One region of the Paenibacillus sp. CF095 genome, then DNA from elsewhere that is predicted to be linked to it. Evidence: predicted binding sites of a transcription regulator. Region 1 holds the regulator's gene; each other region holds the start of a gene.
What was found. The regulator Rex, encoded in region 1, represses fermentation and respiration genes when NADH is low (regulators of the CRP and FNR family bind a similar motif). The targets are predictions, from matches to a motif close to TTGTGAAATATTTCACAA.
Positions count from the first base shown of each region.

Region 1 (5,297 bases):
GACACCGCTTTTTTGTCAGTTAATTTTCAAATCCCCTTTTTTTTGCTATGCTGTAACATAGACTGGAATGGAAGGGACCGTACATTGCAATGAAATTTGCCGTATTGGATTTCGAAACAACCGGCACGCAGTCCGACGGTGAGATTATACAGGCCGGACTTGCCATCATAGATCATGACTACAGCATAACTCAAATATATAGTTCTTATGTGAACCCTGGTGTACCGATTCCCCCGTTTATTTCGGGGTTGACGGGTATTACCGATGCAGATGTCGCGGACGCTCCTTCACTCGAAGAGATGATGATGGAGATGGTTCCGCTACTTAATGATGTGGTGCTTGTTGGACACAACGTCGCTTTTGATTTTCACTTTTTGCAGAATGCTCTTGACCGTTGCGGTTATTTGCCGTTCACTGGCCGCATTCTGGACACGATTGATTTTCTGAAGATCACATTCCCATCACTGGGTTCTTATCAACTCGGTTATGTGTCTTCCGAATTTGGATTTCAACATGATCGCCCTCACCAGGCAGACAGTGATGCACTGGCGACAGCCTATGTGCTGCTCAAGTGCCTGGATGAGTTAAAGGAATTACCGCTCATAACGATTCAGCGCCTCAGTGACCTGTTTGCACCAGAAGACAGTGACTTGGGCTGGTTCTTGGACGGAATGCGCAGTGAGAAGGAAGCAGAGCCGATTCAGGATCTGGACGGACATACCTATTATCGTCAGCTTGCTCTTAATGTAAGTGATTGGACCGATATTGGTGCACCACGCGATGAGCGGGAGGCTAACCCCCTTGATGGTGTAAGCTTCGAACAGTTTATGGACCAGGTTCGGGAGAACCTGAAGGATACGCTGGATCATTACGAAGAGCGTGAAGCGCAGACTCAGATGTTCAGCAGTGTAAGGCAAGCCCTGGATGAAGAGAAACATCTCTTGATCGAAGCAGGAACAGGCACCGGTAAATCTCTGGGTTATCTCTTGCCTGCTATTTACGAAAGTGTGAAGCAGGAACAGAAAGTTATGGTCAGCACGCATACGATCAATCTGCAGGAGCAATTGAGAGAGCGGGACATTCCGATGCTGACTCAAGTGGTTCCGTTCCCGTTTAAGGCTGCTGTATTCAAAGGACGTGGACATTACCTGTGCCTGCGCAAATTTGAACACAAAATCAATAAACGTGAATTCGCTACACCCAAAGAGGATTATTTCACAGCTGCTCAGATGATTGTCTGGCTCACGCAGACCGAAACCGGAGATGATGAGGAACTTAACCTTAGCGGACGCGGAGGGGACTTCTGGGAGACGGTACAGAGCGAATCCGAGTCCTGTCTGGGAAGATCATGTCCATGGTTCCGCAAATGTTTCTACCATCGTGCCAAACATGAGGCCGGGTTGTCTGATATTGTAATCACCAATCACTCCAAATTATTTACGGATGTGAAAGCCGCGCATCAGCTGCTGCCAGCCTATGAGAGTCTTGTGATCGATGAGGCACATCATTTGGAGGATGTCGCTGGTAAACATCTTGGAATGCATATGAAATATTTCACCTTGGTTCATACACTGACCCGCCTGTTTAAAGACAGTCGTAATGGTCAGCTGCCTATGCTTCGTTCCCAGTTATCCGGGCATGAAAATTCGGTTCAATGGGGCTCCATGGTGGATCAGATGTTCCCGCTGGCTGTTGAGGTCAAGGAACTGTGGGATCGTATGAGCGATGCCTTGTTCGGTTTGTTGCCTGAACGAAGTGATGCTTCACCGGGAGAGACGGGGCAATTTTCACTGCGTCTGAAAGCTTCTCAGAAACCTGCAAAATGGCAGGAGTTGCAGGATCTGGAGAACCAGATCTATGTGACTCTGGGCGATTTGGTTCGCAAAGGGGACAAATTGCTGCTTGAGGTGAAAGAGGATCAGGATGATTATCAATCGGATAGTCTGATCACGGACATTACAGGATTGCTGAAAGATCTGACCACATTGAAGGAGAATCTACGTTTCTTCATGCGTATGGATGATGCCAAAACGGTGTACTGGATGGAAGCCAGTGGTCAGTTCCGAAGTAAATCTCTTCAGCTGTATGCTGTACCTGTAGATGTCAGTGCACAACTTAAGGATTTATTTTTTGATAAAAAGAAAAGTGTTGTACTTACATCGGCTACGCTTTCGGTAGATAAGTCATTCCAGTTCATGATTGAACAACTTGGCTTGCAGGAAGCTTCCGAGAATAATCGGTTGTTAACTTCGATGCTGCCATCACCTTTCAACTATCGCGATCAGGCACTTCTGGTGATTCCGCGTGATTTCCCGAGTGTGAAGGGCAGTGTGGGTGATGCGCACTTTGTTAATATGCTGGTGCGATCACTCGCAGAGACGGCAATTGCCACGCGTGGACGCATGATGGTTCTGTTTACTTCATACAAGATGTTGCGACAGGTCTATGATCCGCTGAAGGAAGCACTGTCTGGTAACGACATCTCGTTGCTTGGGCAAGGCGTTGACAGTGGAAGCCGCTCCAAGCTGACTCGCAGGTTCCAAGATGCCAAAGCTACGGTACTTCTGGGTACAAGCAGCTTCTGGGAGGGTGTAGATATCCCGGGAGAGGCGCTAACCTGTCTCGCTATTGTGCGACTGCCTTTCCAGCCACCGAATCATCCGTTGGTGGAAGCCAAGAGTGAGCTGCTTCAGGAACAGAAGAAAAATCCGTTCATGAAACTGTCCGTGCCGCAAGCGGTCATTCGTTTCAAGCAGGGATTTGGCCGGTTGGTGCGTACAGCGAAGGACAGAGGAATTGTCATTGTTTATGATACACGGGTGATTGAAGCGTACTATGGTAAATTCTTTTTATATTCTTTACCTGGTCCCAAAATGGAACACATGCTCACGGAGCAGATGGTTCCACGAATTACCGAGTGGTTGGAAAAACCTGCTAATGAACAAAAATAATGGTTGTTTTGTTCGTTATATCATTGCATGACACTATCGTTTGGCGTTAAACTTTATTAGATATTTCCGTATCCGATTAAAGCAGTTGCACGTAAGAACTTATAACCTAAATTACAAGGAGCATTCTGTATAAAATGTCACGTTTATCTTTGAGTTTATACAGGATGCTCATCTTTTCATCTATTATTTTATCGTGGCCTTGGTAAGGGGGAGCAAGAATGAAATCGGATAAAATTTCGGAAGCGGTGGTACGCCGTCTGCCTGTATACTTGCGTTATTTGAACGAGTTGCATCAGCGTGAGGTGGCTACTGTTTCTTCTCAAGAGCTTGGACAGAGGCTGGATCTGAATCCGGCCCAAATTCGTAAAGACCTGGCTTACTTCGGTGATTTTGGTCGTAAAGGGATCGGGTATGATGTATCTTATTTGATTGAGAAAATTCGTCACATTCTCAAAATCGATCAGCAAATTAATGTAGCTCTGGTAGGCGCGGGTAATCTCGGTCAAGCCTTGTCCAACTACAACGCATATCTGAAAGACAACATGAAGATTGTTGCTGTATTTGATGCATATGGACCGAAAATTGGTAGCCAAATCAACAGTTTGACGGTAAAACCAATGAATGAATTGACGGAAGCGGTTAAAACGGAAAACATCCGCATCGGTATTATCACGGTTCCGGATACGGAAGCCCAAAATGTTGCGGATCAGCTTATTGAATCAGGAATTGAAGCGATCCTTAATTTTGCACCAACAATTCTAAAAACACCGCCGCATATCCGCATTCACCATGCTGACTTTACAACGGATCTGCTTAGTTTGGCCTATTACTTGGAGACTGGAAAGGACGACGAGGAAGATGACAACAAATAGATGGGTAATTCACAACGGCAAATTTGCCGTTAATGAAGGCGGCACAACATGGAACGTGGTTCAAGGATACATGGTTGTCGAGGATGACAAGATTGTGCATATTGGTGAGACATTGCCGGATGGAGACAAAAATTGTACCAAAGTGGATGGAAAAGGACTGTTCTTCCTGCCGGGTCTGATCAATACGCATGGTCATGCAGCAATGTCGTTGCTCAGAGGGCACGGAGACGATCTTGCGTTGCAAGTATGGTTGCAGGAAAAAATGTGGCCGATGGAAGCGAAAATGACTTCAGAAGATGTATATTGGGGAACTTCCCTATCGGTGCTTGAAATGTTGAAAGGCGGAACTACAGCTTTCCTGGACATGTACGATCACATGGATCAAGTTGCCAAAGTTGTGGAGCAATCAGGCGTTAGAGCAGCACTGGCACGTGGTGTAATCGGGCTGTGCTCGGAAGAAGAGCAACTGCGGAAGCTGGAGGAGTCGGCAGCGTTTGCACGTGAGTGGAATGGACAGGCAGATGGTCGCATTACAACCGTAATCTCGCCACATGCACCATATACATGCCCTCCTGACTACATAGAGAAGCTTGTGCAGGTTGCGAACGACCTGAACCTTCCTCTCCATACACATATGTCTGAAACGCTTCGTGAAGTGGAGCAGAACGTGGCTGATTATGGACTGCGTCCTGTGGCACATCTGGAGAAACTGGGCTTTTTCTCCCGTCCATCCCTGGTTGCACATGCGGTGCATCTGAATGACGAAGAGATTGAAATTTTGGCCCGTCATGATGTGGCTGTATCCCATAACCCGGGAAGTAACCTGAAACTCGCTTCCGGTGTTGCGCGGGTTCCTGCGTTACTGAAAGCAGGAGTTACCGTGTCACTCGGAACAGACGGACCGGCAAGCAACAACAACCTGGATATGTTCGAGGAAATGAGACTGGCTGCATTGATCCACAAAGGTGTATCTGGTGACCCGACGGCAGTGCCAGCAGGCGAAGCGTTACTCCTCGGAACGTCATACGGTGCCAAATCCATCTTCTTGAACAATACCGGAGCACTCCAGGTTGGCATGAAGGCTGATTTTATCGCTTTGGACATTGAACAGGCACATTTCTATCCACATACAGACCTGATCTCGCATACCATCTACTCGGCTTCTGCCAAAGATGTAGAGCACGTATGGGTGGATGGGAAACAAGTGGTGAAACACGGCGAATGTCTGACGCTGGATGAAGAGCGCATTTTGCGTGAGTCTCAATTGGCATTTGATGGTCTGCTTGCTCGTTAATTGCAGGACAGAGCATCATAGGGAAAGGAAGTTCGGCTTTTGAAGAAAAAAAAGAAGTGGATATGGATTTCGCTGCTTGCACTGGTTCTGATTCTGTTTGGACTTCAGCGTTATTACGTCTATGTCACACAGGACCAACGTAAGGAAGAAGCGCTCGCCATACAAGCAGCACAGAAGCAA
Region 1 is NZ_FMZN01000001.1:1,054,585-1,059,881, forward strand. Features, by position in the region: gene dinG (ATP-dependent DNA helicase DinG) at 90-2,951, shown strand; gene BLS69_RS04760 (redox-sensing transcriptional repressor Rex) at 3,170-3,823, shown strand; gene BLS69_RS04765 (amidohydrolase) at 3,810-5,117, shown strand; gene BLS69_RS04770 (cell wall elongation regulator TseB-like domain-containing protein) at 5,157-5,297, shown strand, end outside.

Region 2 (5,297 bases), 920 kb from region 1:
GGCTAAGTTGGGTACCACCATTGTTCTGGTCGCGTATAACTTGGGAGCCACACTTTCACCGTATGAAGGAAGGTTAATTACGCAATTATTACAACTAGATACAGTGCAATCATTAGTCTCGAGTAATGCAATAATCCTATTATGGATTTCAGCAGTAAGTTTGGGAGTAGCAACCCTTCATCGCAAAAAGAAGAATATTCAACAAACATAAAAAACAGGGAACTTCTTGATATGGAGTTCCCTTGTTTTAGATTGAGTTGTATGAACTTTTTAAATAGAATTTTTGTAATACACCAAGTGATCGGTCCATTCATTATTTTCGTGTATAAACCCTTTACGTAGGCATTCAAATTCCATACCAACACTCTCTGCTAGTTTCATGGAAGGGGTATTATCCACATTAATATGAGCTTCTATGCGGTGGAATTTTAGATGTTCAAATGCAATATGAAGAGCCTCATTCACTGCTTCTTTCCCATAACCTTTTCGCCAATACTGATTATGGATCGTGTATCCGAAGCTTCCCCATTGAAAATCATCTCTTGCCAAGGTCGCAATATCAATCATACCCAGATGTGTACCATCATGCTTTCTAAATACTCCAAATACATAAACCGCATCTGTACGCGCTAACTCCTGGTGTCGATCTACGAGATCATGAAACCAATCCAGTGTACATTCACTCATATCCATTTTCCCTTTATCATGGCGGTGTTGGGAGGGCAAGCGGTTTTCAAACTCATATAACCAATTTTCATAGTCGTCTTTCTGTAATGGTCGGATGACTAGCCGTTCTGTCTCTGAAATATGATCAAATTTTTCTGGTTTTAATATCAAAATGACATCTCCTCTGGATTGAATTTATGCTCGTGGCATAGCATTGAAATAGTCCATAACTACGCTGCGAAACTCTAAAGCGGCTTTGGAAATATACCTGTTTTTGTGCGAAAGTAGAGCGATTTCCCGAACGAGTTGATGTTCCTCTACCTGAAGATATCTAATGCGCTCATGCGGGTTTCTGGCTGTGCTAGGTATAAACGCGAGACCGATCTCCGCTTCAACAAGGGCTGTTAATCTTGCAGGCTCATCACCTTCATACACATACTTCGGTACAAAACCAACGGATTGACATACGGAATCTACCATATCACGAACCCCATACCCTTGCTTCACCCCAACAAACCACTCGTCCTTAAGCTCGGTTAATTGAATGCTGGTTCGGTCTGCATATCGATGACCCATAGGAACAGCGACTACAATCGGATCGTCATATAATAACTGACATTCGATATCGTCACCTTGAATCGGAGGGGAGGAGAGACAAAAGTCCACCTCGCCTCGATGTAGAAGTCTGGACATGTTTTCTAACGAAACCATTTGCACATGGAACTGAATATCCGGCTTGTTTTTTCGGAATTCCCGCAGTATGCCTGGCAATGTGCTTGCCGTAGTCACCGCCAATTGCAGTGTACCCTGATCCGGGTTGGAGAGGTCAGCGATTTCCCGCTTTCCTTGTTCCAATTCAAATAAGGCTTTTTCAGTTCGTTGAAGAAATGTTCTTCCAAAGTCGTTTAGTCGCAGCTTTCTCCCGATTCGATCAAATAAAGGGACTCCAAGGTCGTCCTCTAATCGTTGTATCGTTTTGCTCAGGGAGGATTGCGTGACATGAAGCTTTCCCGCAGCTTCCGTAACATGTTCGCATCGGGCCACCGTCAGGAAATATTTTAGTTGAAGAAGTTCCATTTGCACCATTCCTTCATTCCTTCTAGTTCATCAAATCATAACATATAATGCGTTGGAATAAATGAATACGTTCAAGTAAGATAACAGCAGAAGAGAGAGAGAGAGGTGCACCAATGAACGTTCGAAATAAAGGATTGATGTTAGCTGTTGGACTTGGAATTATGTTGAATCCGTTGAATTCCTCCATGATTTCGGTGGCAATCTCCAGGCTACAACAAGTGTATCAACTTAATTTTACAGCCGTTTCGTGGATTATTTTATCATTTTACATTGCCAGTGCTGTCGCTCAACCCGTTATGGGCAAGTGTAGTGATTTGTTTGGCCGCAGGAAGATCTTCCTCATGGGTCTTGTTATTGTTTTTGTATCGTCCATGCTAGCTCCGTGGTCTCCCAGTTTTTCGTGGCTCATCGTATTCCGGATCGTTCAATCGATTGGCACAAGCATGATGGTGGCCGTTGGAATGGCGATTGTCAGAATGAACGTGACTGAAAAACAAGCCTCCGCCTTGTCCGCCTTGGCTATATTCCTTTCAGGAGCGGCTGCAGTTGGACCTTTTATTGGTGGAGTATTGATTCATTGGTGGGACTGGCAGAGCATATTCTTCGTTAATATTCCGTTTGTCATGGCAAGCTTTTGGTTCGCCTGGAAAACAATCCCGAAGGACGAGCAATCTCCGTCTATCTCTGGTCACATGTCCATTCGGCAATGGCTTGCGTTAATTGACGCACCAGGTATCCTGATGTTTACGGTAGCTTTGGTGACTCTGCTCATCGGTTTACTTTCAGTAAGTTCCACAGGAGATATTTCAACATGGCATCTGCTGACAGGGGGGATCGGGTTAATCGCACTCGTCATGTTCATCCGACATGAATTAAAAGCAGGCACGCCTTTTATCCCTCTGCGAACGTTTGCCTCATATCCCGAGATGACTTGGGTGAATGTGCAATACATGCTGGTGAACATCCTGTTTTACGCACTTTTTTTTGGAGTTCCTACGTTTTTGAAGCAGGTACGTCATCTCAACGAAGTTCATACAGGAATGAGCATGCTAGCTTTGGGGTTATGTTCAGTCATTATTGCACCGATCGCAGGGCGCTGGATTGACAAATCAGGATCACGGCCAGCTCTGATTGTATCCGCTTCTTTAATGACATTTGGCTCTATATTGATCGTTATTATGAACGAAACTTCTCCAATCTTCATTGTCATTGTTGCCTTAGCTTTATTTGGAATAAGTAACGGCCTAAACGCGGTCGGCATGCAAGCAGCTCTGTTCAAAAGCACACCCAAAGAAATGATCGGTGTCGCATCGGGTATTTTTAATACATCACGCTACCTGGGAACCATCTTATCGTCGTTATTGATTGGAATTGTTATGGGAGATACATTTAATGTGACAGGATTTCAGATGCTTGGAATCATCCTTACGGTATTAGCTGCATCACTGATCATCATGAGCGTACGTCGCGAGTCAGGTGCGGTGAGTCCGGAGCAAGTAAGCAAGTAAAATAGCGAATCTGCCGTGCAATAGCACGTTTACACCCAATGAATCAATAGCTCCATTGGGTGTATTTTTTGTTTTTCACCAAGTTGTCAGAAAGAGTTGATCCTTTCTTGAACGTTTAGGGTAGAAGACGTGTCTTTGATTGAATTAGGTAAAAATAAAGATATAATAATTTTGATTAATAGGCTTGGTTAGTACTTTAAGTGCATCAATATCAGATTTTAATAGGCATCCAATGCGTGTTATTATCGGGGGCCTACAGGAGTAAACGCATTATAGGTGTGGCAAGATATCGTCATACCTAACTTTGTGAAATTTTTCGCAACTCTGCATTGAGCTTGGCCGAAGCTGATATTGAATGTTACAAAAATGAACAGAGTTTGAAAGGAGGCAACACAAAGAATGGCTATTGATACGGTGTTATGGAGCAGGCTAGTGACTGGTTTGACGCTGGGATTCCACGTGATTTTTGCAACGCTGGGTGTCGGTGTACCTTTGATGATTGCTATTGCAGAGTTCATCGGCATTCGGAAGAAGGATCACCATTACATACTTATGGCAAAGAGGTGGTCCAGAGGGTTTGTCATATCTGTCGCGGTTGGCGTCGTGACAGGCACAGCGATATCACTGCAGTTGGCCTTGGTATGGCCGAATTTTATGAAGCTGGCCGGGAATGTCATTGCACTGCCACTATTTATGGAAGTGTTCGCGTTCTTTTTTGAAGCCATCTTCCTGGGAATTTACTTGTATACGTGGGATCGGTTCAAAAATCCGTATATCCACTGGTTGCTGACTATTCCGATTGTCGCCGGGGCAGGCATGTCTGCTGTTTTTATTACAACAGTGAACGGATTCATGAACCAGCCTGAAGGTTTTGTCATGGAAGCAGGTCAATTCATGGCAGTGAACCCCGTGCAAGCGATGTTGAACACGGCGACGTTCTCCAAAGTATTCCATGTATTAAGCTCGGCTTATCTGACAGGAGCTGCTCTGTTAGCCGGAATAGCAGCCTTTGCGATGCTGAGAAAAGGAGTGTCGGCCTACCACAAAAAAGGCTTGAATCTCATGATGGCCGTTGTGCTGGTATTCAGTTTATTAAATTCTTTAGCTGGAGATGTGTCTGCCAAGTTTTTGGCTGAGCATCAGCCTGAGAAGCTCGCAGCTGCCGAGTGGCATTTCGAGACGGAAAGCGGAGCGGATTTGATTTTTTTGGGATGGCTGAATGCAGAACATGAAATTATAGGCGCTCTTCATTTGCCGAAACTGCTCAGTTTCCTTGCCTTTGGAGACTTTAACGCTCAGGTTACCGGGCTGAATGAATTTCCACCAGATGAACACCCGCCCTTACTTGTGCATTATTTGTTTGATCTAATGGCTGGAATTGGATTTGCTCTACTTGCTATATCAAGTCTGTACTTCCTGTTTGTGTTTTGGAAGAAACGTAATCAGTTTAACAAGTGGATGCTTCGTATGGTTGCACTTAGTGCACCGCTTGCTTTTCTGGCTGTTGAAATGGGCTGGTTCTATGCAGAGATCGGGCGGCAGCCATGGATCATCCGAGGTTATATGCGAGTGGAAGAGGCTGCTACTTCTTCACCGAGTGTAAGAATTTTATTTTTCGTCTTCTTGCTTCTATACATCGTGCTCGGCGTCATCTGTGTTCTCGTATTGAGACGTCTGTTCAATAATAATCCTGCGGAGCTTGAGATGGAGAAATGGTTGGAACAGAAGCATGATCAACCAGCCAAGAAAGGGGATCAGGCCTGATGAGTTATGAATTGATTGGTATATCCGTACTCTGGCTGTTCTTGTACGGCTATCTTATTGTAGCTTCTATTGATTTTGGAGCAGGTTTCTTCGCCTTTTATGCACGCCTGACAAAGCAGGATCACCTGATTAATCGTCTGATCTCCCGTTATCTATCACCTGTCTGGGAGATCACCAATGTATTTTTTGTCTTTTTCTATATTGGCATCGTTGGATTCTTTCCGGATACTGCTTACTATTATGGCTCCGCGCTGCTTGTTCCGGGAAGTATTGCCGTCATTT
Region 2 is NZ_FMZN01000001.1:1,977,775-1,983,071, reverse strand. Features, by position in the region: gene BLS69_RS08620 (MFS transporter) at 1-211, shown strand, start outside; gene BLS69_RS08615 (GNAT family N-acetyltransferase) at 271-837, opposite strand; gene BLS69_RS08610 (LysR family transcriptional regulator) at 862-1,743, opposite strand; gene BLS69_RS08605 (MFS transporter) at 1,857-3,251, shown strand; gene BLS69_RS08600 (cytochrome ubiquinol oxidase subunit I) at 3,651-5,015, shown strand; gene BLS69_RS08595 (cytochrome d ubiquinol oxidase subunit II) at 5,015-5,297, shown strand, end outside.
Region 2: BLS69_RS08600 (cytochrome ubiquinol oxidase subunit I) is a predicted target of Rex. The motif match lies at 3,556-3,573, and genes of this name have one in related genera.

Region 3 (5,297 bases), 180 kb from region 1:
CTGCGAAACATGTTCGCAAGGACTGCTTGATTGATTGTTTTTACTATATATAAAGGTTAGATTACTTACCTGAACAAGCCACACCAGCCGTTTCCTGGCGACCTTGTTCGATCAGGCGATACGCCCGCTCCACTTCTTCTTCACTTGGTGAAGGAACACCATCCAGTGGATATACTTTACCGAGCGCTTCCCATTTGTAAATCCCCATCTGATGGTATGGAAGAATTTCGAACTTCTCGACGCCATTTAATGTCCCAATAAACCGTCCGAGGTTAAGCAGATCCTCTTCCTCGTTATGAATGCCAGGCACATACACGTGGCGTATCCACATTTTCCGGCCCTGCTCCGATAACCACTTGGCCGTTTTCAACGTTCTCTCGTTGGATTTGCCTGTCAACTTGATGTGTTTCTCATCATCAATATGTTTGAGGTCCAGCAGAACCAGGTCTGTGTGATCCAACAGATCGTGAATCCGTTCCGGTTCGTTAAATCCGTTGCTGTCCAGTGTCGTATGCAATCCCCAGCGGCGCTTCACTTCTTTGAAGATTTCCCCTACAAAGTGGGCCTGTAACGTTGGTTCTCCGCCAGATATCGTGAGTCCGCCTCCAGAGCTGCGGTAGTAGGATAGATAAGGCTCAATTTCAGCCAGTACCTCCTCAAGTGTCATTTCTTTTCCACCATCCAGCGCCCATGTATCAGGGTTGTGGCAATACTGACATTTGAGTAGACATCCTTGCATAAAAAGCACAAAGCGGATGCCTGGGCCGTCAACCGTCCCGAAAGTTTCGAGTGAATGAATATGTCCTTTAACCATGCTGCCTCTTCCTTTCTGTATCCGCATCCGCTGTGCGTTTAATATGATTTGGAATGCCTTGCTCTAACGGTCTTCTACTTGCAAATTACTTACATGGAGCCATGGAACGTACGGTTGATGACATCCAACTGTTGTTCACGAGTCAGTTTAATGAAGTTAACCGCATATCCGGATACCCGTACAGTCAGTTGCGGATAGTTTTCCGGGTGATCCATCGCATCAATCAATTGCTGACGATCAAATACGTTAACGTTCAGGTGATGAGCGTTTTGACCGAAGTACCCATCCATCATCGCAGTCAGATTGGATTTACGTGTAGTCTCCTCTTTACCCAATGCTTTTGGCACGATGGAGAAGGTATTGGAAATACCGTCAAGACTGTGTTCATAAGGCAATTTGGCTACAGATCCAAGGGATGCCAGTGCACCTTTTTTGTCACGACCATGCATTGGGTTCGCACCTGGAGCAAATGGTTCACCTGCTTTACGACCATCCGGTGTAGTCCCTGTTTTCTTACCGTATACTACGTTGGATGTGATCGTCAGAACGGATTGTGTTGGCACTGCGTTACGGTAAGCTTTGTGCTTGCGAATCATGCCCATGAAGTTCTCAACCAGTTCAACAGCAATGCTGTCTACGCTGTCTTCATTGTTACCGTAACAAGGGAAGTCTCCTTCGATTTCGAAATCAACTGCGATGCCTTGTTCGTTACGAATTGGTTTTACTTTGGCATATTTGATTGCACTCAGTGAATCTGCTGTAACCGAGAGACCGGCGATACCACAAGCCATCGTACGTACAATGTCACGGTCATGTAATGCCATTTCGATACGCTCATAACTGTATTTATCGTGCATGTAGTGAATGACGTTGAGGGTGTTCATATACAGCTTCGCCAGCCACTCCATCATTGGTTTGAAGCGTTTCATAACCTCATTGTAATCCAGCACTTCGCTAGTAATGGCAGGATACTCAGGTCCAACTTGTGCTCCGGATTTCTCGTCACGACCACCGTTGATCGCATACAGGAGAGCTTTTGCCAAGTTGGCACGAGCGCCGAAGAATTGCATTTGTTTCCCGATCTTCATAGCCGACACACAGCATGCAATACCGTAATCGTCACCGTAGATTGGACGCATCAGATCATCATTTTCATACTGAATTGAGCTGGTTTCAATGGATACTTTACTGCAATAATCTTTGAAAGCTTCTGGAAGTTTCGTGGACCATAGTACAGTCAAGTTCGGTTCTGGTGCAGGACCCAAGTTGTGCAGTGTATGCAGGAAACGGAAGCTGTTTTTGGTTACACGTGTTTCACCATTCACAGACATACCGCCAATGGACTCAGTCACCCATGTTGGATCTCCACTGAACAGTTCGTTGTAATCCGGTGTACGCAGGAATTTGACAATCCGCAGTTTCATTACAAAATGGTCAACCAATTCCTGAGCCTGTTCTTCGGACAGAATGCCTTCTTGCAGGTCACGCTCAATGTAGATATCCAGGAAAGAAGATACACGTCCGAGTGACATCGCAGCACCGTTCTGTTCTTTGATCGCAGCGAGATAACCGAAGTACAACCATTGGAACGCTTCTTTTGCTGTTGTCGCTGGCAAGGAAATATCGAACCCGTGCATATCGCCCAATTGCTTCAATTCTTGCAATGCACGAATCTGTTCAGACAACTCTTCCCGCAAACGAATGACATCTTCATCAATGACATCAACTTCGAGTGCATTCAATTCACTTTTTTTGTTACGAATTAGGAAGTCTACCCCGTACAAAGCTACACGACGATAGTCACCGATGATCCGGCCACGGCCGTAAGCATCTGGCAGACCTGTAATAATTCCTGCTTTACGCGCTGCACGCATGTCGGATGTATAAGCATCGAATACACCTTGGTTATGTGTTTTGCGAATGTTCGTAAATATATCAATGACACCTTGAGGCAATTCGAAGCCGTATGCTTCACATGCATCAATCATCATCCGGATTCCGCCTGTTGGTTGAATGGAACGTTTGAACGGAGCATCGGTCTGAACGCCGACGATCTGCTCTTTGGATTGATCCAGATAACCGGGTTGGTGAGAAACAATAGTCGCTGGTGTGTTCACATCAACGTCAAGGACACCGCCGTTATCCCGTTCTTTTTTGGTCAGATCAGATACGATCTCCCACAATTCTTTGGTATTCTGGGTTGCACCTGCGAGAAATGCTTCGTCACCGTAATACGGAGACAAGTTGTGTGCCAGAAAATCATTCACATCTACGGATTTGGTCCATGTTCCTTTGGTAAAGTTTCTCCAGCCTGTTTGTTGTTTGACATCTTTTTCAATCACCGACATCTTAATCCCTCCACTAATTTGGATTTCTGGACACATAACATCTTGCTTCATTCGTAGCATTGTGTGCCCAGAGCCGCGATTAATGTGAATTGTTTCACATAAACCGGAACATGTTCTCTCTACTTGGGAACCGGAACCGCGGGATGAATGTTTTTCTTACATTTTCAGTATACGTCTTGGGGCTTTCATCATCTGTGATTTTTGTCACAAAGTCAGTGAACTAACTCACTCCACCTGCGTTGTGTCCCATTGAACCCGGTAAATTCACACTTAGCCACTGCGCGGGCAGAACAACTTCCGATCGCTGTTATCCCCGGATTTTTTCAATTTTATTTTTCAAAGGGGAAATTCCGGGGATAAAGGCGAACGCTCCGCTTCTTCAGTTTTTTCTGCCCTCTCCGTTATTGTGTGAACATCTGGCTCAAACGGCCACATCACGGATTCCGTGCCACCTCTTTTGAACCCTTTGCTCCTCTATGCTTGGAGCAAATCAAATCTTAGAATAAATCCTGAAAAACAGGTGCTTCGCTCTTCTGTTTTTCTGCCCTCTTCGTTCTTGTGTGAACATCTGGTTCAAACAGCCAGATCACGGATTTCGTGCCACCTCTTTAAGAACCCTTTGCTCCTCTATGCTCGGAGCAAATCAAATCTTAGAATAAATCCTGAAAAACAGGTGCTTCACTCTTCTGTTTTTCTGCCCTCCGTTATTGTGTGAACATCTGGCTCAAACGGCCACATCACGGATTCCGTGTAACCTCTTTAAGAACCTTTGCTCCTCTATGCTCGGAGCAAATCAAATCTTAGAATAAATCCTGAAAAACAGATGCTTCGCTCTTCTGTTTTTCTGCCCTCTCGTTATTGTGTGAAAGACGGCAATCGGGGCTCCCCTCTCGGGGAACCCTGATCTTCTTGCCGTAAGGCACACTTCGTTCTGAATTTGTTATTCAAACTTTCCGTAGAAAGCGTTGCGGTACACATCAGCCAGTTCAGTTACCAGCGGCAACTTCGGATTGGCGGTTGTACATTGGTCTTCGAAGGCACGGTCTGCCAGATAATCCACATGTGCTTCAAAGTCTTTGGCATCAAATCCGATTTCCTGGAACGATTCTTCAATGCCCAATGTTTTGTTCAGTTTGCGAATCGCATTGATAAGACTGGTTACGCCTTCTTCTGTTGTACGAGCAGGCAATCCCAAGATGCGGGCGATTTCGGCATACCGCTCATCCGCTACAAAGTGCGAATATTTCGGGAACGATGCAAATTTGGTCGGTTTTTTCGCGTTGTAACGAATGACGTGTGGCATCAGAATGGCATTGGTGCGTCCGTGTGCGGTATGGTACTGACCGCCCCATTTGTGCGCCAAGCTGTGGTTAATGCCCAGGAATGCGTTGGCAAATGCCATACCAGCAATAGTGGAAGCATTATGCATTTTCTCACGTGCCAGTTTATCTCCTTGCAGTGCCGATTGCTCCAGGTATTGGAACACCAGTTGAATGGCTTTGATCGCAAGTCCATCCGTGTAATCATTTGCCATGACAGACACATATGCTTCAATCGCATGCGTCAGTACATCCATACCTGTATCTGCAACGGCTGTTCTAGGCAGGGAGTATACAAACTCTGGATCAACAATGGCTACGTCTGGTGTCAGCTCATAGTCGGCCAATGGATATTTGGTGTTACCTTGATTTTTATCTGTGATAACCGCGAACGATGTCACTTCAGAACCTGTACCGGATGTTGTTGGGATCGCTACAAATTTCGCTTTTACGCCGAGACGTGGATATTTGTAGATCCGTTTGCGGATATCCATGAATTTTTGTTTCAGATCGTTGAAGTCCGTATCCGGATATTCATAGAACAACCACATGGCTTTGGCAGCATCCATCGGTGATCCACCGCCAAGTGCGATAATGCAGTCTGGCTGGAAGCGGCGCATCATTTCTGTACCGCGGTCTACCGTTGTTGTCGATGGATCTGGCTCAACATCGGAGAATACTTCGATCGCTACTGGCATTTGGCGTTGACGCAGATAGTGTTCTACCTTTTCAACATATCCAAGTTTCACCATCATGGCATCCGTAATAATCGCTACACGTGTGATGTCAGGCATTTTGGCAAGATACTGCGTTGCC
Region 3 is NZ_FMZN01000001.1:872,625-877,921, reverse strand. Features, by position in the region: gene pflA (pyruvate formate-lyase-activating protein) at 62-814, opposite strand; gene pflB (formate C-acetyltransferase) at 904-3,162, opposite strand; gene adhE (bifunctional acetaldehyde-CoA/alcohol dehydrogenase) at 4,103-5,297, opposite strand, start outside.
Region 3: pflB (formate C-acetyltransferase) is a predicted target of Rex. The motif match lies at 3,245-3,262, and genes of this name have one in related genera.

Region 4 (5,297 bases), 190 kb from region 1:
GATTAAGTTCACAGCGGTTACGTTGGAAGAAGTCGAGTTACGTCCGTATGATCCGCATCCCAGTGTCAATGACGGCATGTTTGTGTTGTAGATATCCCCGATGGCACCGTGTGTGGATGGCGAGTTCACAATAATCCGTCCGGTTTGCAGACGATCTGCAAATTTGCCGATCACTTCTTCATTTGTGGAGTGGATAACCGAGGAGTGACCCATGCCGCCAAAAGCAACCACTTCTGCTGCACGCTCAATACCCTCTGCTGCCGTTTTAACTTTGTAACAAGCCAGTACCGGACTTAATTTCTCAGCCGACAATGGGAATTTTGTACCTACCCCTTCAATCTCGGCCACGAGAATTTTGGTGCCTGTTGGAACTTCAATACCGCACAATTTCGCAATGCTTACCGCAGATTGACCAACAATCGCCGGGTTCACCGCACATTTCTCGGCATTAATCGCACCTGCTGTCAATTTTGCTGCTTCATCTTTGTTAACAAAGTAACAGCCATTGGCTATCATTTTTTTCTTCACTTGATCAAAGATAGGTTCTTCAATGATGACCGCTTGTTCAGAAGCACAGATCATGCCGTTATCGAAAGATTTGGACAGGATCAAATCCGTCACTGCCTGATTGATATCTGCGCTTTTCTCGATAAAGCAAGGTACGTTACCCGGTCCTACACCCAGTGCAGGTTTACCACAGCTGTACGCTGCACGTACCATGCCTGATCCGCCTGTTGCCAGAATGAGAGCCACATCATTGTGATTCATCAGTTCGTTTGTACGATCCATAGAAGGATCATCAATCCACTGAATACAATCCGCTGGTGCACCATGTTTCACAGCCGCTTCCAACAGGATTTTAGCAGCTTCCCGGCTACAATTCTGTGCAGATGGGTGGAAACCAAAGATGATTGGGTTACGCGTCTTGATGGAGATCAGTGCTTTAAACATCGTTGTTGATGTTGGATTCGTAACCGGGGTAATCCCCATAATAATACCAACCGGCTCCGCAATTTTCTGGAAGCTCTCATATTCGTTATCTTCAATCACACCTACGGTTTTGTCATACTTAATGCTGTGGTACACATATTCTGTTGCAAATATATTTTTGGTGATTTTATCCTCATATACTCCGCGGCCTGTTTCTTCTACGGCCATCTTGGCGAGCATCATGTGTTTATCCAGACCCGCAAGCGCCATCGCTTGCACAATCCGGTCAATCTGCTTCTGGTCCATCTTCATGAATGCGGCGTGTGCTTTATTCGCTTTGTCAATTAACGTTTGAATATACTGACCTGCTGTCGGTTCTTTTGCTGGGGCGACTTCGTTCTTTACAGCCATCTCCCTCATCCTCCTAAAGGTTCGTATTAGTTTGTCTCTCTCGTTTACATTCACATCGTAACATGACAATAAACTTAATTATGTGATTTTTTTCACAAAGTATAACAAATTTAATTTAAGTTTTGTAGTGTCCTTCATACGACCATTTTCACTTTCTATTTAAAATATAGGGCTATAAAATTCATCCTCTCCATTAAAAGTGAATTTTATCACAATGTTTGAAATTTCGTCATTTTTGCCCCCTTTCCTTCCCCCTCAAACGGTAAGATTAGGTATATACTGAACTTAAAAATTGAACCACCGCAATTTGTACCGTCCTTCCTCCCGGCCGAGATGACCCTGATCAGGACGGCAACGGTTTGCGGCGAACCTCGGAGGCTACTGCTTACTACAGAAGGTCGTCCGATGGACATAAAGGGGAGATAGACTTATGAGAGAACTAACAACTGTACTGGAAAAGCGCGGTAATACCAACTGTTTCTCGGAAGCAAATTTCAACCATCTGCTGGTTACCATGAAAGATAGAACTTATCCGGAAGGTACACATCTGTACTGGGAAGGCGACATCTCTGACAAACTTTATTATATGAAACGGGGTCGTGCCCAGATCACCAAATCCACGGATGAAGGCAAGGAACTGATCATGTACATGTATCAATCCGGTGATATGATTGGCCAGGCTGATCCCTTCTTTGGCTCTAAACACAGCTTCTCAGCGGAAGTTCTGGAGGATAGTGAGATTGGTGTACTGGAGCATAAAGACTTGGAGATGTTAATCTGCCAGCATTGTGACTTTGCGATCGACTTTATGAAATGGATGGGCATCCACCACCGGTTGACACAGACCAAATTCCGGGACCTCATGTTATATGGCAAACCGGGTGCACTCTGCTCCACCCTCATTCGGTTGTCGAATTCGTATGGTGAGCCTCATGGGGAGCATGTCATTATTCACAAAAAAATCACCCACACGGACCTGTCCAATATGATTGGAGCCACTCGTGAAAGTGTAAACCGCATGTTAAGCGATCTGCGCAAGAAAGATGCGATTGAATATGACAATGGCATGATTGTCATCAAAGATCTGAAGATGCTGCAAGGGATCTGTCACTGTGAACTTTGCCCGAACGAGATCTGTCGTATTTAATATTTGAATATGTTAATCGGATATTGCTTATATATTATAATGAAAAAAGCCCAGTTCTCTAAAAAGAGATTGGGCTTCTTGGTATACTTAGGATGCATTGGTCAATTCAAGCTTTACCGCATCACGTGGATTCAATTTCATGTCCAGACCATTTTCCATTAATTCTTTGTCATTCACCATAATGACCCACCGCTCATTCATACGAGGCGTGACATTCTCGACCGAAACGACAAATTTGTTATTCTCAGACATTCTTACAATGCCGCTGGACTTCAACACATCGCGAACTGTGCACTCTTGAACGTAGACGCCGGCATATTGACGATTAAGGGTTGGCATAATGTTTCCACCGCTAACCTTGAGTAACGTTGTCTGATATGCAACGCCATCCCCCCCACTGTCAGCGGCTTTCACGTAAATGATCACTTCATCTTTGGCATGAAGTTCCATGTCCCAATCTTCCTGCTCAATATCCTTGCCATTTAATTTGACAGCCCAGCTAAGCGAAGAATCCAGAGAAACTTCACCGACGGATTGAATCCGTTTGCCATCTGCCGTAAAATCAACCAGTCCGCTATTGAGTAATGCTTTTTTGAGTGTCAATCCCTCACTAAAATCTCGCTTAATGGACTTTGTTGCATCAGGCAAAAACGTACTGCCATCTACAGCCACTGTGATCGTATTCGCTGTTTCTGTCTCCTTGACAATTGGCTGCTCAGAAGGCTGTGTCTCACTACAACCAGCCAAGATCGCCAGTAGGAGCATACATACACCTATGTAACCGGGGATTTTCTTCATCATGTAGGTAACACCACCCTGCGTAAAATCATTCACCCTGTTGTCCATAACCTCTATTATGGCACAACTTTCGGCAAAAAAAAGTGTCAAAGCCGTTACTTTTATAGGGTGTCCCCTCCAAATAGGGCTTGTACAAGAAAGAGAGCCTGCACACAGGCTCTCCAATCTAATTCATTTTTATGTTCGAATTGGTTACGTTATCACTGGACACTAGCCTGCATATATGTCCGTCCTCCATCGCCATCTTTCAGATATGGATTAAGCCCGAAGAACTGCTCCTCAGATACATATACACCTGTCAGCAATCGACCTTCAAGTAATCCACCATCCACCTGTACACAACATGAAGGTGCGTCTACATACTCCTGATATAGCGGAATCTGCCCATATTGTTGATGGACCTTGAATACCTTGCCTTGCTCGTGCAAAGGCCGTTCCGAGAAATAGGTAGGCACAATATAACGGGCAATGACATCCAGTTCCTGCACGCTATAAAAGGGTTCATCCCCAAGCCATGGTGCAAACATTCGAATCTTCTCATATTGAGACCAGACAACCGCCTGAATCAGCATTTCTGCCTGAACCAACCGACCTTCTCCCACATCCAGAACCAACCGCTCACCATGGATGGTATCTTCCATCTGAGAAGTCTTTGAATCAGGTTGTCCCAGCTCACATCCGATACACTTCCAGCCCCTGGACGTTTGAATCCATTTTTGCAGCACCGCCGGAGCTAATCTCGGACCATCGCTGTTCACAGAATGCGTATTCACTTCGGCAAGATCATCCATAACCGAACGGGAATATGCTGTGCGCTTAAACAACTCCGCAGCTTTTTTGTAAATCAGATGTACCTGAATGGATGCGCTCTCAAGTTCTGCAATATCTTTTTTGCCGTAGCGTACTTCACGGGATAAGCTTTCTTCTCTCATGACAAGTGGGCCTCCTTCGCTCCGGCCGTCTGTGGCCATTTTCTATAGATTATACTACAACTCATGACAACATGTGCATAGCCCAAGAGAAAAACGCCGATCCACGTTATACTTAAGACAAAAACCCCTGATTTCCACAGAAATCAGGAGTCTATGTCATTCATGCAACGAAAGTGGGTGATGCTTATACGTTAGTCAACCCACTTCTCAGCCCAGTCTTGAATTTGATTCATGACAGGCTGGAGCGCTCTACCTTTATCCGTCAGTTCATATTCAATACGAACCGGCGTCTCGGGATAGACGTGACGAACCAGAATACCTTCACTCTCCAGATCTTTCATCCGTTCGGATAACATCTTATCACTCATGGATGGGATCAGATTGGAGATATCCTTGAATCGCTTCGAACCACTCATCAATGTTTGAATAATTAAACCATTCCAGCGCTTGCCCAAAAAAGAAAACGCCGTTTCAAAACGCGGACACATCCGCAAGTCTTGACCTTCCACATTAATCACCTCTTTAGAGATCACTCAAATCAACTTACATTTTGTTAGTATATTTCATAATAACATATTTAAGCTTCAAAGAAAACGCCTGCAACTAAAAAGTTTAAATTTTAGAAGCATAACATCCAAAATGGATCATACATCCCAGTGTACATTACACGCTGCGTCGTAACCATGGGAAATATCGTATAACTTCCCCATAGTACTATCTTACCCAAAAAGAACCCAACTGCCACAGTCATCATTGACTCGGAGAAGGGTTCTTTTTGAATAAAACTTATAATTTCCATTTCACGATTGAGTTAGTGAATTAAACCAGCACGCCACCAAATGGTCTTACAGGTTCACTCTTGCCAAATTCCGGCTTAAAGCTGCGGGCAGGATATGCCCATTTCACAGCGTTGCTGATCACTCTTAATATTTCCGGCTTGTAATAGGTCGGATACGTCTCATGACCTGGTCGGAAATAAAAGATTTTACCTTCACCACGCCGGAACGTGCATCCACTCCGGAATACTTCTCCACCCTGGAAGTTGCTTACAAACACCAGTTCATCCGGTACTGGAATAT
Region 4 is NZ_FMZN01000001.1:867,251-872,547, reverse strand. Features, by position in the region: gene adhE (bifunctional acetaldehyde-CoA/alcohol dehydrogenase) at 1-1,341, opposite strand, end outside; gene BLS69_RS03835 (Crp/Fnr family transcriptional regulator) at 1,772-2,488, shown strand; gene BLS69_RS03830 (hypothetical protein) at 2,576-3,289, opposite strand; gene BLS69_RS03825 (hypothetical protein) at 3,487-4,218, opposite strand; gene BLS69_RS03820 (winged helix-turn-helix transcriptional regulator) at 4,410-4,706, opposite strand; gene BLS69_RS03815 (ThuA domain-containing protein) at 5,038-5,297, opposite strand, start outside.
Region 4: adhE (bifunctional acetaldehyde-CoA/alcohol dehydrogenase) is a predicted target of Rex. The motif match lies at 1,422-1,439, and genes of this name have one in related genera.